DNA from 2 places in the Blautia sp. HCP3S3_C4 genome. Region 2 is predicted to be linked to the other one. Evidence: riboswitches for the same ligand, from Rfam matches in the RefSeq annotation. Region 2 holds a riboswitch; the other holds the start of a gene.
What was found. A riboswitch is a leader RNA that binds a small molecule or an ion and turns the genes downstream of it on or off. The one in region 2 is predicted to bind S-adenosylmethionine.

Region 1: another riboswitch for S-adenosylmethionine. It lies ahead of ACTNC6_RS15095 (hypothetical protein); the one in region 2 lies ahead of metK (methionine adenosyltransferase).

Annotation. Positions count from the first base shown of each region.
Region 1 covers NZ_JBQHWF010000021.1:12,496-19,991, forward strand. Annotated here, with positions in the region: gene ACTNC6_RS15080 (relaxase/mobilization nuclease domain-containing protein) at 1-818, shown strand, start outside; gene ACTNC6_RS15085 (MerR family transcriptional regulator) at 896-1,489, opposite strand; partial or broken gene ACTNC6_RS15090 (MerR family DNA-binding transcriptional regulator) at 1,490-1,629, opposite strand; gene ACTNC6_RS15095 (hypothetical protein) at 1,692-2,009, opposite strand; SAM riboswitch class I at 2,109-2,193, opposite strand; gene ACTNC6_RS15100 (flavodoxin) at 2,248-2,931, opposite strand; gene ACTNC6_RS15105 (flavodoxin) at 2,947-3,417, opposite strand; gene ACTNC6_RS15110 (antibiotic biosynthesis monooxygenase family protein) at 3,427-3,756, opposite strand; gene ACTNC6_RS15115 (carboxymuconolactone decarboxylase family protein) at 3,775-4,542, opposite strand; gene ACTNC6_RS15120 (flavodoxin family protein) at 4,740-5,282, opposite strand; gene ACTNC6_RS15125 (alpha/beta hydrolase) at 5,284-6,282, opposite strand; gene ACTNC6_RS15130 (MerR family transcriptional regulator) at 6,404-6,841, shown strand; gene ACTNC6_RS15135 (hypothetical protein) at 6,911-7,162, opposite strand; gene ACTNC6_RS15140 (YodL domain-containing protein) at 7,156-7,496, opposite strand, start outside.
Region 2 covers NZ_JBQHWF010000013.1:10,593-18,088, forward strand. Annotated here, with positions in the region: gene ACTNC6_RS11885 (guanylate kinase) at 1-172, opposite strand, end outside; gene ACTNC6_RS11890 (aminotransferase class I/II-fold pyridoxal phosphate-dependent enzyme) at 179-1,618, opposite strand; gene ACTNC6_RS11895 (response regulator transcription factor) at 1,644-2,333, opposite strand; gene ACTNC6_RS11900 (sensor histidine kinase) at 2,330-3,481, opposite strand; gene metK (methionine adenosyltransferase) at 3,685-4,866, opposite strand; SAM riboswitch class I at 4,967-5,070, opposite strand; gene ACTNC6_RS11910 (UDP-N-acetylglucosamine 1-carboxyvinyltransferase) at 5,166-6,458, opposite strand; gene ACTNC6_RS11915 (shikimate kinase) at 6,597-7,100, opposite strand; gene ACTNC6_RS11920 (flavin reductase family protein) at 7,146-7,496, opposite strand, start outside.

The DNA.
Region 1 (7,496 bases), on a different contig from region 2:
CCATCTGGTCGTCCGTTTCCTTTGATGAATTCCTGATGAAGATGAAAGAAGCAGGATATGAAATCCGGCAGGGAAAATATCTGGCTTTCCGGGCTCCTGATCAGAAACATTTCACCAATGTCAAAACTCTGGGAGCCTATTATACAGAGGACAGTATCCTGAGACGTCTGGCGAAGAATCGTCATAAGGCCCGCATTCCTCAAAATGCATCATTCAAAATAAGGATGTTTGTGGAGATGACTTCCTATGTCGCTGACGGCAATCGCCCCGGCTTCGAACAGTGGGCCATAAAAAATAATCTGAAAGAGGCAGCCAGAACTTTCAGTTATCTTTCACAGCACAATCTATTGAACTATGAAGAATTCCAAAATCACATTTCTGATCTGGAGGCTTCTATTCAAGCTGCGGATGTTCAGATCCTGCAAACACAAAAAGCTATTCAAAATCAGAAGATTATTATGAAGCACTGTGAAGTCTATCGTGCATGTCGTGATGTGGTTCGTGCTGAGAAGGATGCTCCGGACAAAGCACTCTACCGCATACAACATCAGGCAGAATATCAGTTGCATGATGTCACTTTAAAAGAACTGGCTGAGTTTGGTATTCACAAACTTCCGTCTTCCGAAAAGCTGCAGCGACAACAGCTGGAACTGGAAGAAGAACTTGTCTCTGCCAAAAAAGAAAAGCAGGATCTCCTGAAACAACAGAAGACCCTGGGCATTATCGAAAGCAATTATGAAACGATGCTTCGAGGTGCAGGCATCGATGTTCCTGATCGACAGCCTGGAGGCTTAACCAGGGAAGAAGTAATCTCATAAAAGCAAAAAAAGGCACCTCATGGAATGACTGACAACACTTCACTCCACAAGGTGCCTAAACTCTGATTTTTCGATAATTATTTTGTCAGAATATACGCTTCTATCGCTTCGTTAGCAAAGACTGCAGTACCCTCACCTGCGTACTTATCTATATTGGATGTCATATCTCCACCGCCTGCATACATCTGTCCCAGACTTTCCAGAATCTCATCGGTACAGGTATAGTAATGCTCGGTGATATAGTTCTGCAGTTTCTCTACCAGGGCCTGTGCTTCTTCTGATTCCGGTTTCTTATTTCTGATCTTACCGAACCCCGCAAAGATTTCCATCATCTGAACACCAAGTACCTGTTCTTCTTCGCGGCTTCTTCCAGCAGACTTCTTCTCAAACTCTTTATAGGCATCGGTAGTTCCCCAGGATGCTTTTGCCTGGGCTGCATATTCATCAATCTTTCGTGTATCGAAAGCATCAAAACTCATTTTGCTCATTTTCTGAACTCCTATCATCTTTATTCCACGAGCCAGATCGATCAGGTTTTCCAGATGTTCTTTCCGAAGTTCCAAAAGTTTTATCTGTTGTTCCAGTGCTTTGCTTCGATCAAACTCCGGATTATCAAGAATCGTTGTAATCTCTTTTAATGGAAACTGAAGTTCTTTGAATAACAAGATCATCTGCAGTCGCTCCAGGGCCTTATCGTCATAAAGCCTGTAGCTGTAACTTCCGTGGCCGGCAGAAGACCAATCTTGTCGTAATGATGCAGGGATCGTATACTCACCCCTGATAATTTGCTTACTTCATTTACCGTCATCATCAATATCAAACCTTCTTTCCTGTCGTGGTAAGTTCATAATAAGGTATGACATTATGTCAGGGTCAAGCATTATTTTTATTAATCACGAAGTTTTCTTCCCCAAGCAGATATCTCTCATAATCCACACGGATCAGCTCCTGCTCACCGATACGCTTCGCTGATTGAAATGCCATATGGCCAGTCCATCCCACATGGCTGATCGTCCAATCACGATTGACCACATAGAGATTATTTCCCGGTCTGGCTGTTGGCTTTTCTCCATCTCCAAAAGTGAATCCCTCATTCTCTGCATCCTGCAAAAACCTTCTTGCAATCACTTCATCTCTCAGATACACATACACTTTCCCATTCAGTTTTGATAATTCAGTTACATTGCGCATGCTCTCATGCCTCCTCTTCGATCTATGATCCTATGAAGAGCGGCAAAAGGAAAAGGCCCCCATCTTTTCCGACAGGAGCCATAATTCTCAAATACATAACGCCCATCGGTCAAGCTTTAGCACCTTGCAAATGCAGGTTGCTGTGCGGTCATCGAGCTTGTCTCTCGCGCACTCTTTATAGGTCTTTATCATTATAGCTGAGAACGAATATCTTCTCAAGGTGCAGATGTGCCACCTGCTATTCAGCAAGACTGCTGATCCACTCAGTCACATCTTCTTCAGATGCATTGTTAAATCGTTTACCAGTTACAATATGTAAGTCTGGATACAGCGTCTGCAGATCAGAAATACTCTTTTCAATACCACTTCCACCTGAGGTACAGAAGGTATAGATTGTGGCATCTGTCAGGTCATAAGTATCCAGGAAGGTCTGGATGATACGAGGGTTTGTACCCCACCAGATCGGATGTCCGAGATAAATGGTATCGTATTCTTCCACCGCACTCAGATTATTTTCAATCGCAGGTCTTGCATCAGGATCATCTTGTTCCTTATTGGCCCTGCAGTTGTCATCATTATAATTCAGATCTTCGTCTGCATATTTTTCTGCAGGAATGATTTCGAATAAATCACCACCGGTTACATCGGCAATCGTCTCTGCGACAGCCATGGTGTTTCCGGTTCCGGAGAAGCAGACCACTGCAGTTTTAACCTCAAAAACTTCTTCCAGAACAACTTCATCCGATTCATTGGTTCCGTTTATCTCTTCGGTGCTCTCACTATCCTCTGTGGCTTCCGAAGTACTCTCTTTAATAGCCTCTGTAGATTCATTCTCTGAGCTTACAGCCGGAGCACTGTTTCCGCACGCAGTCATAGCAAAGAGAAGTACAAAGCAAAGGAGAACTGCCCATAACTTTTTCATCCGGAGTCGCCTCCCTTACAGCATCTTGATCAGGGCATCGATATCTTTATCTGTCGCACGATTCAGAAGCTTTCCTTCCATGATTTCTGCTCCAGTAGCGGAAGGTTTCAGTTCTTTTACCGTGTTTCCAAAACCGCTGCCGCCGGAGGTTGCGAAGAGAACAATCTTCTTTCCGGCAAAATCATAGCTTTCAAGGAAAGTATTAATGATGGTTGGAGCCACATACCACCAAATCGGGAAGCCAACCAGAATAGTATCGTACTGAGATAAATTCAAATCATCTTTCACAATTTCCGGTCTGAAGGACTTGTTTCCCATCTCTACGCTGCTTCTTGATTTCTTATCCATCCAGTTCAGATCAGCCTTGGTATATGGAACTGCAGGCTTGATCTCATAGATATCTGTCTTTGCTGCAGATGCCAGCTTTTCTGCTGCTTTCTTTGTTACACCACTTGCACTGAAATATGCTACTAATGTTTTTGCCATAATTGTCACCTATTCCTTTATGAATTTCTTGTCCGAATCCGGTATGCCATCTTCTGATACATAACGCTCAACCTTCATATGAAGATTATACTTTTCTCGTAATTTCATGATAGTATTCATCATTGGAGATGCATGATGCATATCAATCGCTTCCTGATTTTCCCAGCTATCGATCAACAATACCGTTTCTTCATCATCTAACGGCGAAAAGTATTCATAGCGGAGATTTCCAGTTTCTTTCCTGATAGCATCCACCGTTCCGCTTTCTGTCATTTCCCTTGCAAATTGTTTTGCTGCAGACCCAGTCCCTTTATAATAAATATTTACAGTTATAGCCATTGCAATTCACCTTTATCATTAATCGAGCTTGCCATATTTCTCATCATCTACTGCTTCCAGCCACTCATTGGAGCCATCCTTGCCAGGCACTTCAATTGCCAGATGGCTGAACCAGGAATCCGGTGCAGCTCCATGCCAGTGCTTTACGCCTACCGGAATATTGATGCAGTCTCCCGGCTTCATTTCTACTGCATCCTTTCCCCATTCCTGATAGTAACCACGGCCTGCCACGCAGACAAGGATCTGTCCGCCGCCCTCTGTTGCATGATGAATGTGCCAGTTATTTCTGCACCCCGGCTCAAAAGTTACATTAAAGATTCCAACCTGATTTGTTGATATAGGTGCAAGAAAGCTTTTACCAGTAAAATATTGTGCAAATCCATCATTTGGTGCTCCGATCGGGAATACCATTTCCTTTGCATGGGCTCTCATAGCTTCGTCTTCGTAAGGAAGATCACCTTCGCCTGTTTCCCATACTTCTTTAGCCAGGTTGAATACGGCCCAGCCCTTTGGCCATCCTGTATAGAATGCCACATGTGTGATCACTGCTGCGATTTCCTTCTGAGTCACACCATGGGCTTTCGCATTCTGCAGATGATACTTCAGAGAAGAATCCGTAATGCCTGAGGACATCAATGCAACTACAGTGATAATGCTTCTTGTCTTTACATCGATATCCTGATTATTCCAGTTCTCTCCAAAGAGAACATCGTCATTATAATGAGCAAACTCCGGTGCGAATTCACCAAGAGCAGCTCTGCCTGCTGTCTGTACTATCTTCTTCATAATTTCCATTCCCTACTTTCTGATTGTTAAGGTGATATATCCATTTGAGAGAAGCGCCTCAAGCGTGTGCTGAGACAGATCCCTCCCAACAGCTACAACGGTTTCCGCTTGAGTCTCTTCCTGTTGACTCTGTTCGTAACCTGATAAAGAACTGATCACGAAAACACTGAGCAGGATTACCCAAATTTTTCTCATTTTTACAGAGCCTTTCCGAGCTCATAGGCCCTCTTCATGGTCTCTTCATGATTCGGAGCGTCATTCGCATCACCGATGCCGCCACCCGTTACGAGACCCTTGAGCTTGGCCTTTTCAAAGCAGTCCACCCAGCCTTGAAGACCGTTGTAGGCTTTTTCAAATGCGCTTTCCTCTTCCTCTGCGGCAGTTGCGATCATATAGATATCGCGGTAAGCATAATCCATCGGATACATCGGGTTCATTCTGTCCAGAAGCGTCTTCATCTGTCCGCTCATCTCGTAATAGTAGATTGGAGTTGCATAGACGATAACCTCGGCAGCCAGCACCTTTTCCATAATCTCTGCCACATCATCTGTAAGTACGCAGCTGCCTTTTGTCTGACAGGTCAAACATCCGATACAAAACTTAATGTCCTTTCCCTTCAGGGAAATGTATTCTACCTCATGTCCGGCCTCTTTTGCTCCCTTTTCACATTCCTTTGCAAGAATGTCGGAATTACTGCCGCCACGAAGGCTTGTCGAAATAATAAGTACTTTCTTTGCCATCTTAACCTACCCCGTTTTCCTTTAAGAACTGCTGCATCTTGTCAAATGGAATGACTTTCAGATTGTCATACAGATCTGTATGCACTGCACCCGGGATGGTAAGAAGTTCTTTGTTCTCTGTATATTTGCTGTCCTTGATCATAGCTTCATAAGCATCCTTGCCAAAGTAATAGCTGTGCGCCTTATCACCGTGCATAATCAATACGGCACTTCTGATCTCATTGCTGTATGTAAGAATAGGCTGATTCATAAAGGACTGGCAGCCAAGACTATTCCAGCCTTCGTTAGAGTTAAGGCTTCTCGCATGGTAGCATCTGCCCTTGTAGTATTCGCTGTAATCCTTTACGAAGAATGGAGCATCTTCCGGTACCGGAAGTGGAAGACATCCGCCGGCTCTTGAGTATTCACCCTTTTTGTATTCCTCTGTTCTGAGGGCATTCATAGCCTGCTTCTTTGCAAATCGTACCTCCTCGCTGGCTTCTGAATCGAAATATCCGTTGGCATTGACTCTTGTCATGTCGTACATGGTAGAAACAACAGTAGCTTTGATTCTGGTATCAAGAGCTGCTGTATTGAGGGCCATGCCGCCCCATCCACAGATACCGATGATACCTATCTTGTCTGCGTCAACATTATCCTGAACGGATAAGAAGTCTACTGCAGCCATGAAATCCTCTGTATTGATATCCGGAGATGCCATATATCTTGGCTGGCCGCCGCTCTCACCTGTAAAGGAAGGATCAAATGCTATTGTCAGGTATCCTCTCTCAGCCATAGTCTGGGCATAGAGTCCCGAACACTGCTCCTTTACGGCACCAAAAGGTCCGGAAACTGCGATTGCAGGAAGCTCGCCTTCTGCATTCTTTGGTGTATACATATCAGCTGCCAGGGTAATTCCGTAACGGTTAATGAATGTCACCTTCTTGTGATCTACCTTGTCGCTTTTTGGAAATGTCTTATCCCATTCAGCAACCAACTTAAGTTCTTCTGTCTTCATCATTATTTTTATCCTCCTTGCGGTCATTTTTCTTGAATATTACTGGAATATATCTTATAATGATCTTATCATACAACCTAAACCTAACTTTAGGTCAAGAACTTTTTTTGAAGGAAGGTGCATCATGTACACGATTGGTCAGGTTTCGGAGATGTACAATCTCCCTATTTCGACTTTAAGATATTATGACAAGGAAGGATTCTTCCCGAATCTGATGAGAAAGGGCAATATCCGTTACTTCAGCGACGATGAACTGGAGGCTATCCGCGTGATTGAGTGCCTCAAACGCTCCGGTCTTGAGATCAAGGATATCAAGCAGTTCTTCCAGTGGGTTATGGAAGGCCCTTCCAGCTATGGGAAGAGAAAAGAGATGTTCGAGACCAGAAAAGCTGCCGTGGAAGACGAGATCAAAGCCCTGGAGAGAACCCTTGCTCTGCTGAAGTTTAAATGCTGGTACTACGAGACCGCGATAAAAGACGGCAATGAAGATGGCATCAATGCCATGCTGCCGGACAAACTCCCGGAAGAGATTCAGGAGCTTTACGATATTTCACATGAATAACCAACAACGAAAAAAGCCCACTGAAAGACCTGCTGTATAAACAGTCCTCCAGTGGGCAAAATTGTCACTTTACATCTCAGCCGGAGTCTCCGACTCCTCTTCCTCCGAATCAAGCTGATGCTCCTTTTTCATCTGGAAAAACTCCTTATTCGTACAGATTTCAAGCTGTTCCATCAGATCTTCAAGAAGTTCCAACATCTCCGGATCTTCACCTGTGCTTCCCAGTTCCTCCATGGAACTGTGCATTTCGCGGATGACTTTTGTCTTGCCACCTTCATAACAGTTCAAAATCATTTTCTGTTCTTCTGTAAGTCTCACCATGCTAACTCAACTCCCTTCTGCGGACTATCTTTTCCCGGCTTTTGTGCAATTTCTTTTTTCTTCTCCTGTAATCTGGCATGGATTGATTTCTTTGGAGATTCATCAATCGGAGCGGCTTTTGCAGGTTTTGTCTGCACCGCAGCTTTACCTTCTTTACCGGAAGGAGTAGCCTTAGTACTTTCTTCTACGATAGCTGTGCTTTCTCTTTCCTCCAGACTGACAAACTGCTGCAGATAAGGAAGGGCATGTTCCTGGGTATCACGAAGCTCTGCTATATAGGACTGGAAGTTATCTGCGCCCTGGCCCTTCTTATAGTCCAGCCAGTCCTGATTGT
Region 2 (7,496 bases):
TTTCATCACTTACAAAATAATAATTTTTTCCGTTCTCTTCTCCATCTCTGATCGGCCGGGTAGTATATAAAACCAATGTTTTCAGTTTCAGTTCTCTCTGATCTTCCAGAAGAGAATATATCCTGTCTTTTCCGGAAGCACTTTTTCCCATAATATAAAAAATCTTTCCCATTACCTGCTATTCCTTTACCGGACTGTCTATAACTGCACAGATTGTTTCATTACTACTGTCACTGAGTCCCTGTAATTCCAGTCCCTGTTCCATGTATCTTCTCATATTTCGCACAAATTGTCCAGTAATCTGTTCTCCGGGCACAATAACAGGAATCCCCGGAGGATACAGATAAGCAAATTCACCACTTATTTTTCCAACACTTTCTTCCAGGTAAAATCTCTTCTGAGGTGCATCCATAGCCTGAGAAATTGTCATAAATGCTTTCATTTTTGCATAGGAAACATTCTTCTCCGTTTTCTCCTGAACAGTTTCCACCTGTGTATCAATATACTCAATTGCTTTACACAGTCTGTCTAATCCTTCTTTTGTGTCTCCCACAGAAGCAATTCCCAGGACATATTTTTCCGCTTCCATTTCCATTTCTATATGAAACTCATTTCTCAACCGTCTGTGTAGTTCTGTCCCATTAATAGAAGTTCCTACTGTAGAAAACAACAGTTTTGACCGGTCAAAGTCATACACACCGGTACTGTTTATCATTTCCGGAGTTATCAGCCTGATATGTCCGCATTTCATCAACCGCTGTCTGGCTTCCTCCAGCTGAGAAGTAAATTCTGCAAACATCTTCTTCCCTGTTGTATGATTCATTCTATCCATGCAGGCATCCATACTGGCCATAAGAATATAGGAAGGACTGCTGGTCTGATAGATACCCATAAATCTTTTTATTTTTCCCACATTTACTCTGTCACTACACACATGAAGAACTGCCGTCTGTGTAAGGGCCGGAAGTGTTTTATGAAAGCTCTGGACAACAATATCCGCTCCAAGCTCTGCTGCAGATACAGGAAAATAATCTGAAAAATGAAAATGCGCTCCATGTGCCTCATCTACAATCAAAGAAATTCCATATTTATGTACAAAACGGGCAATACTTTTTACGTCTGATACAACTCCGTCATAGGTAGGGGAGGTAATCAGAACTGCTTGTATATCCTGATTTTCTTCAATATATCTTTCCACACAAGAAGGTGAAATTCCTCCGTTTATCCCCAATCTGGAATCTTCATGTGGATAAATATATATGGGATGCAAGTCTCTTATATATAATCCATGATAAACAGCCTTATGACAATTTCGCGCCATAAGGATTTTGCCTCCTTTATCTACACAGGCACTGATTGCTGCCAGAAGTGCTGCCGTACTTCCATTTACACTAAAAAAACATCTCTGGGTTCCATAAATCTGTGCTGCATATTCCTGCGCATCTCTAATCACGCCTTTTGCATGATGAAGATTATCAAACCCATGAATTTCTGTAATATCCCAGTCAAAAGGAAATGAGGCTGCAGAAGAATCCATATTTCTCTTATGTCCGGGCATGTGAAAGGGATAATAATCTGACTTTCCGTATTCTTCCAGCTTTTTATATAATCTATCCATATTTTCCTTTCTGATTTTTCTTTGATCAGACCTTAAACCTGTAACCTACACCCCAGATTGTTTCAATATATTGAGGTTTGGCAGTATTAAATTCAATCTTCTCACGGATTTTTTTAATATGTACTGTTACTGTAGCAATATCTCCTACTGATTCCATATCCCAGATTTCCCTGAAAAGCTCCTCCTTAGTAAATACTCGGTTAGGATTTTCTGCCAGAAATGTAAGAAGATCATATTCTTTGGAAGTAAAAGTAGTCTCCTCCCCATTTACCCACACACGACGGGCAGTTTTATCAATTTTTATACCGCGAATCTCTATAATATCATTTTTCTTTACATTGGAACCGACCAGACGATTATATCTCTCCATATGTGCCTTTACTCTTGCCACCAGTTCACTTGGACTGAAAGGCTTAGTCATATAATCATCTGCTCCCAGTCCCAGACCACGGATTTTATCAATATCATCTTTTTTAGCCGACACCATAATGATCGGTATATTTTTGGTCTGACGTACCTGACGGCAGATATCAAATCCATCTACTTCCGGCAGCATCAGATCCAGGATGATCAGATCAAATTCCTCATTTAATGCTCTGACCAGTCCTGTATCCCCTCTGTTACATATCTCAACCTCAAATCCGGAAAGTTCCAGATAATCTTTCTCCAGATCTGCAATAGCCTCTTCATCTTCTATAATTAATATTCTGCTCATTTCATTGGTACCTCCTGATATTTTCTGAGAACAAAATACATAATTGTGCCGATTCCCAGCCTGCTGGTAGCCCATACCTTACCACCATGATCCTCCAGAATCTTCTTTACAATAGAAAGTCCGATACCACTTCCACCCTTGGAAGAATTTCTGGATACATCGGTTCTGTAAAATCGATCAAAAATATAAACAATATCCTTAGCAGCAATACCTTTTCCATTATCTTCGATTTCTACCTGGATAAAATCTCCTACATCCTTGATACGGATCTGAATAATTCCTTTGGGCTTGTCCATATATTTAATAGCATTACTGATAAGATTATGAATTACACGGCGGATCTGCTCTCCGTCTGCGATCACCTGCACACCACTTTCCACATAATTGGCATAAACCAGTTCAATTCCTCTGGTTTCCAGTTCCAGACCTACTTCTTCTGCACAATCACTAAAATAATCCTCTACGTTCAGCTTACTAAAAGTGTATGGAATACGATTTGTATCAATCTTGGAATAAAAAGTCAGTTCATTGATCAGATGATCCATTTCATTGGTTTTATTATAAATAGTTTTTACATAACGATCCATCTTTTCCGGAGTATCCGCCACACCATCCATGATTCCTTCCACATATCCCTTTACAGCTGTAATAGGCGTTTTCAGATCATGTGAGATATTACTGATCAGTTCTTTATTTTCTTTATCCAATATTATTTTTTCCTCTGCAGATTCCCTCAGACGCTTTCTCATTTCCTCAAAATCCTGACATAGTTCTGAAAATTCATCATTCCCCTCTACGTCCAATACAAAATCAAGATTTCCTTCTTTTATATTTTGAGTTGCTTTCTTTAATTTTACTAAAGGTGTTGCTATACTTCTGTATATCCATAAGCCTATGGACAAAGCTGTAAATACAAGAATTACTGTCGCTGTAAACAGAAGATCTCTGGCAATAAGTTTTACCTGCGTCTTGCTGTTGGCAGACACTCCCATGGAAATATCATAGACAATTTCTGAAGAATCTGAATTATGTTGTGCCAGTTTTGTATGACTTAATCCGTATAATGATGCAGAAAACAATAAAAGGGGCACTAATATGATCATGGCAAATCCAACTATGATCCTTGTTTTTAATTTCATTGAAACCATCCTTTTCTCTGAGCCAATTTTTTTCATAACAAGATTATACCATAAAGTCTGTTTTCAATATCTAAATTTTCTATAAAATGCTGACGCCAACGTCGAAAGTATATTCTGCCAAAGCACCCGGACAATAAAAAAACAAACAAACATCCCACACAAAAATATGCAGGATGATTGTTTGCTTTTGTTTAAAGATAACTTTTTCTCAATTATGCAAGATATTTTTTCAGATCATTTACCTTATCCAGATGTTCCCATGGAAGATCTACATCTGTACGTCCGAAATGTCCGTAAGCAGCTGTCTGTTTGTAGATTGGGCGTCTCAGATCAAGCATTTTAATAATTCCTGCCGGACGGAGATCAAAATTCTCACGGATAATCTCAACCAATTTGGTATCTGAAAGCTTACCTGTACCAAATGTTTCCACATGGATAGATGTAGGACGTGCAACACCAATCGCATAAGAAAGCTGAATTTCACACTTATCAGCCAGGCCTGCTGCTACAATATTTTTTGCAACATAACGTGCTGCATAAGCTGCAGAACGGTCTACCTTTGTGCAGTCCTTACCGGAGAAAGCTCCGCCGCCGTGACGACCGGCTCCGCCATAAGTATCTACAATGATCTTACGTCCTGTAAGTCCGCTGTCACCGTGAGGTCCGCCGATTACGAAACGTCCTGTAGGATTGATAAAATATTTTGTATTCTCATCCACCATATTTGCCGGAATAACCTCATCAAAAACATATTTTTTAATATCTTTATGAATCTGCTCCTGTGCAACATCAGGATCATGCTGAGTAGAGCATACAACTGCATCAATACGTACAGGTTTTCCAGCTTCATCATATTCTACAGTAACCTGTGTTTTTCCATCTGGTCTTAAATAGTTTAATGTACCATCTTTACGGATTTTTGTCAGCTGACGAGCAAGCTTATGGGACATATTAATAGCATATGGCATATATTCCTCTGTTTCGTTGGAAGCATAGCCAAACTGGATTCCCTGGTCTCCTGCACCGATAGCATCAATCTCGTCTTCTCCCATTTTAGCTTCCAGAGCTTTATCTACTCCGAGAGCAATGTCTGCAGACTGTTCATCAATTGCAGTGATTACCGCACAGGTATCTGCATCAAAACCATATTTACCACGTGTATATCCGATTTCACGTACTGTATCTCTTACAATCTTCTGAATATCCACATAAGCGTTTGTTGTAATCTCACCCATTACCATTACAAGACCTGTAGTTACAGCTGTTTCACATGCAACACGGCCCATTGGGTCTTTTTCCATAATTGCATCAAGAATCGCATCAGAAATAGCATCGCACATTTTGTCCGGATGGCCTTCAGTTACAGATTCAGAAGTAAATAAAATTTTCTCCATTTTGTTCTCCTTTTTTTCATTTCATAGTATATTTTTATACAGATAATAAAAAGAAACAGCCCGAAGTAATCGGACTGTCTGAATGAATGCTTCAACAATCCTCTTATTGTTCGATCACTCGCTCAGGTTGGCACCTTCCTCCGCATAAAAAGGGGTTGCCGTGGCTTCTCAGATCCTTTGTATCTCCACCACTCTGAATAAAAGGCTATTACTAATTATTAACTTTTCTGCACAACTTACAATATACTCAACCCTTTGTAATGTCAAGCATAAATTCTATTTTTATAGAAATTTTATAATCATCCAACTCTCAGACGGAACTTCTGAATTTCCTTTTCGCTGGAAACTCTTTCAATCTCAGCTCCCAAAGCTCTAAGCTTCTCTTCGAAATTCTCATATCCTCTCTGGATGTATACAATATCATCTACTACCGTAATACCATCAGCTGCCAGACCTGCAATTACAAGAGCAGCACCTGCCCGCAGATCAGGAGCACTGACTCTGGCACCTGTAAGCTTATTTACACCATCAATAATTGCAGAGTTGCCCTCTACTTTAATGTTGGCTCCCATACGTGACAGCTCATCTGCATATTTGAATCTGTTTTCAAAAATACTCTCTGTTACAATACTGGTTCCTTCTGCAAGAGCCAGGGTAACAGCAATCTGCGGCTGCATATCTGTAGGATATCCCGGATAGGGAAGAGTTTTTACATGAGTACGATGAAGTCTGCCTGTAGCACGTACACGTACCGCATCATCAAATTCCTCAACCTCACATCCAATTTCCTCAAGCTTGGCCGTAGTTGCTTCCAGATGTTTGGGGATTACATTCTTTACTGTAACATCTCCACCTGTTGCTGCTGCAGCAAACATAAAGGTACCAGCCTCAATCTGATCAGGAATAATAGAATATTCTGTTCGATGAAGCTTCTCTACACCTTTGATACGGATCACATCTGTTCCTGCACCCTTAATGTTGGCACCCATACTATTCAGGAAATTGGCTACATCTACTACATGCGGTTCTCTTGCTGCATTCTCAATAATTGTACGTCCAGGTGCAAGAGAAGCAGCCATCATAATATTGATTGTTGCTCCCACAGATACAACATCAAGGAAAATATGGCTTCCATGAAGATTCTTAGCCTTTGCTACAATAGCTCCATGTAAAATATCCACATCTGCCCCCAGCGCTCTGAATCCCTTCAGATGCTGGTCAATGGGACGGCTTCCAATATTGCAGCCTCCCGGAAGAGGTACTTCTGCATGCTTATATTTACCAAGAAGAGCTCCAAGCAGATAGTAAGAAGCTCTGATTTTCTTAATATACTCATAATCTACGCTTACATCACCAATGGTAGAGCCATTGATCTTAACTGTTGACTTATTAATACGGTCTACCTGTGCTCCAATGCCGGCGATTGCTTCAAGTAAAACATTAATGTCTCTTACATCAGGCAGATTCTCAATTAAAATAGTCTCATCAGTCATAATTGCTGCTGCAAGAATTGCCAGTGCTGCATTCTTTGCACCTGCGATTTCCACTTCACCTACTAAAGGATTTCCACCTTTTATTACATATTGTTCCATAAATACACCTCTGTAATTATTTTCACTCCCTGTGCGGAGACGAATAAATTATTCTCAAATGATCGTCTGTTTTTAAGTCAATTGTATATTATAGCATATATTTATCATTTGTAAACAAAAATATTATCTCACTGGTTACTATGCCCCGGTATTTATTATTTCCAAAACTGCAGCAAGACTCTCTTCCAAATCTTTCCCTTCTTCATCTACAACAATATCAGCGTATTTTTCATATAAGGGAACTCGCTCTTCATACAGATCTTTTAAAGTCTGTCCCTCTTTCAATAAAACACCCCGTCCCCTCAAATTGCCAAGACGTTTTGAAAGTGATTCCAATGATATTTTCAGATAAACTACTTTTCCTATAGATCTTAAATGTTTCATTGCTTCTTCGCAATAAATAACACTGCCTCCAGGAGCAATCACTGTTTCTGTCACATCTACAGAAGCATTAACCTTATTTTCTATTTCCTTGAATCTCTCCGGTCCTTCCTGAGCAATAATCTGTGAAAGCTTTCTTTTCTCCTGCTTCTGAATCACAAGATCAGTATCCAGAAACTGATATCCAAGTGCTTTTGCTAAAATTACTCCTATGGTGCTTTTTCCTGAACCAGGCATTCCTATTAACGTCACATTATTCATTGTTATTCCCTTCATTTTAGCATATATGATCATCAGGTGTAAATACTAACGTTTTTTCCCTGTTCCAAGATATTCTCCATGGGAATATACCAGCATTTTGGCATCATTCAAATGAAATTTCTTTTTTTCATCCATATATGCAGGATCCGCATGGACAGCCAGTACATCTGCCAGAAACATATGATGGGAACCTAATTCCAGCACCTGTTTTACCCTGCATTCAATACTGACCGGTGATTCCAGGATCATAGGCGCTTTCACAAAATCAGCCTTCTCCCGGGTAAGCTTCATTTCTTTAAATTTATCAACATCACGGCCGGAGCGCACTCCACAATAATCTGTTGCATATGCCAGTTTCTCTGTAGTCAGGTTGATTACAAATTCTCCTGTTTTCTT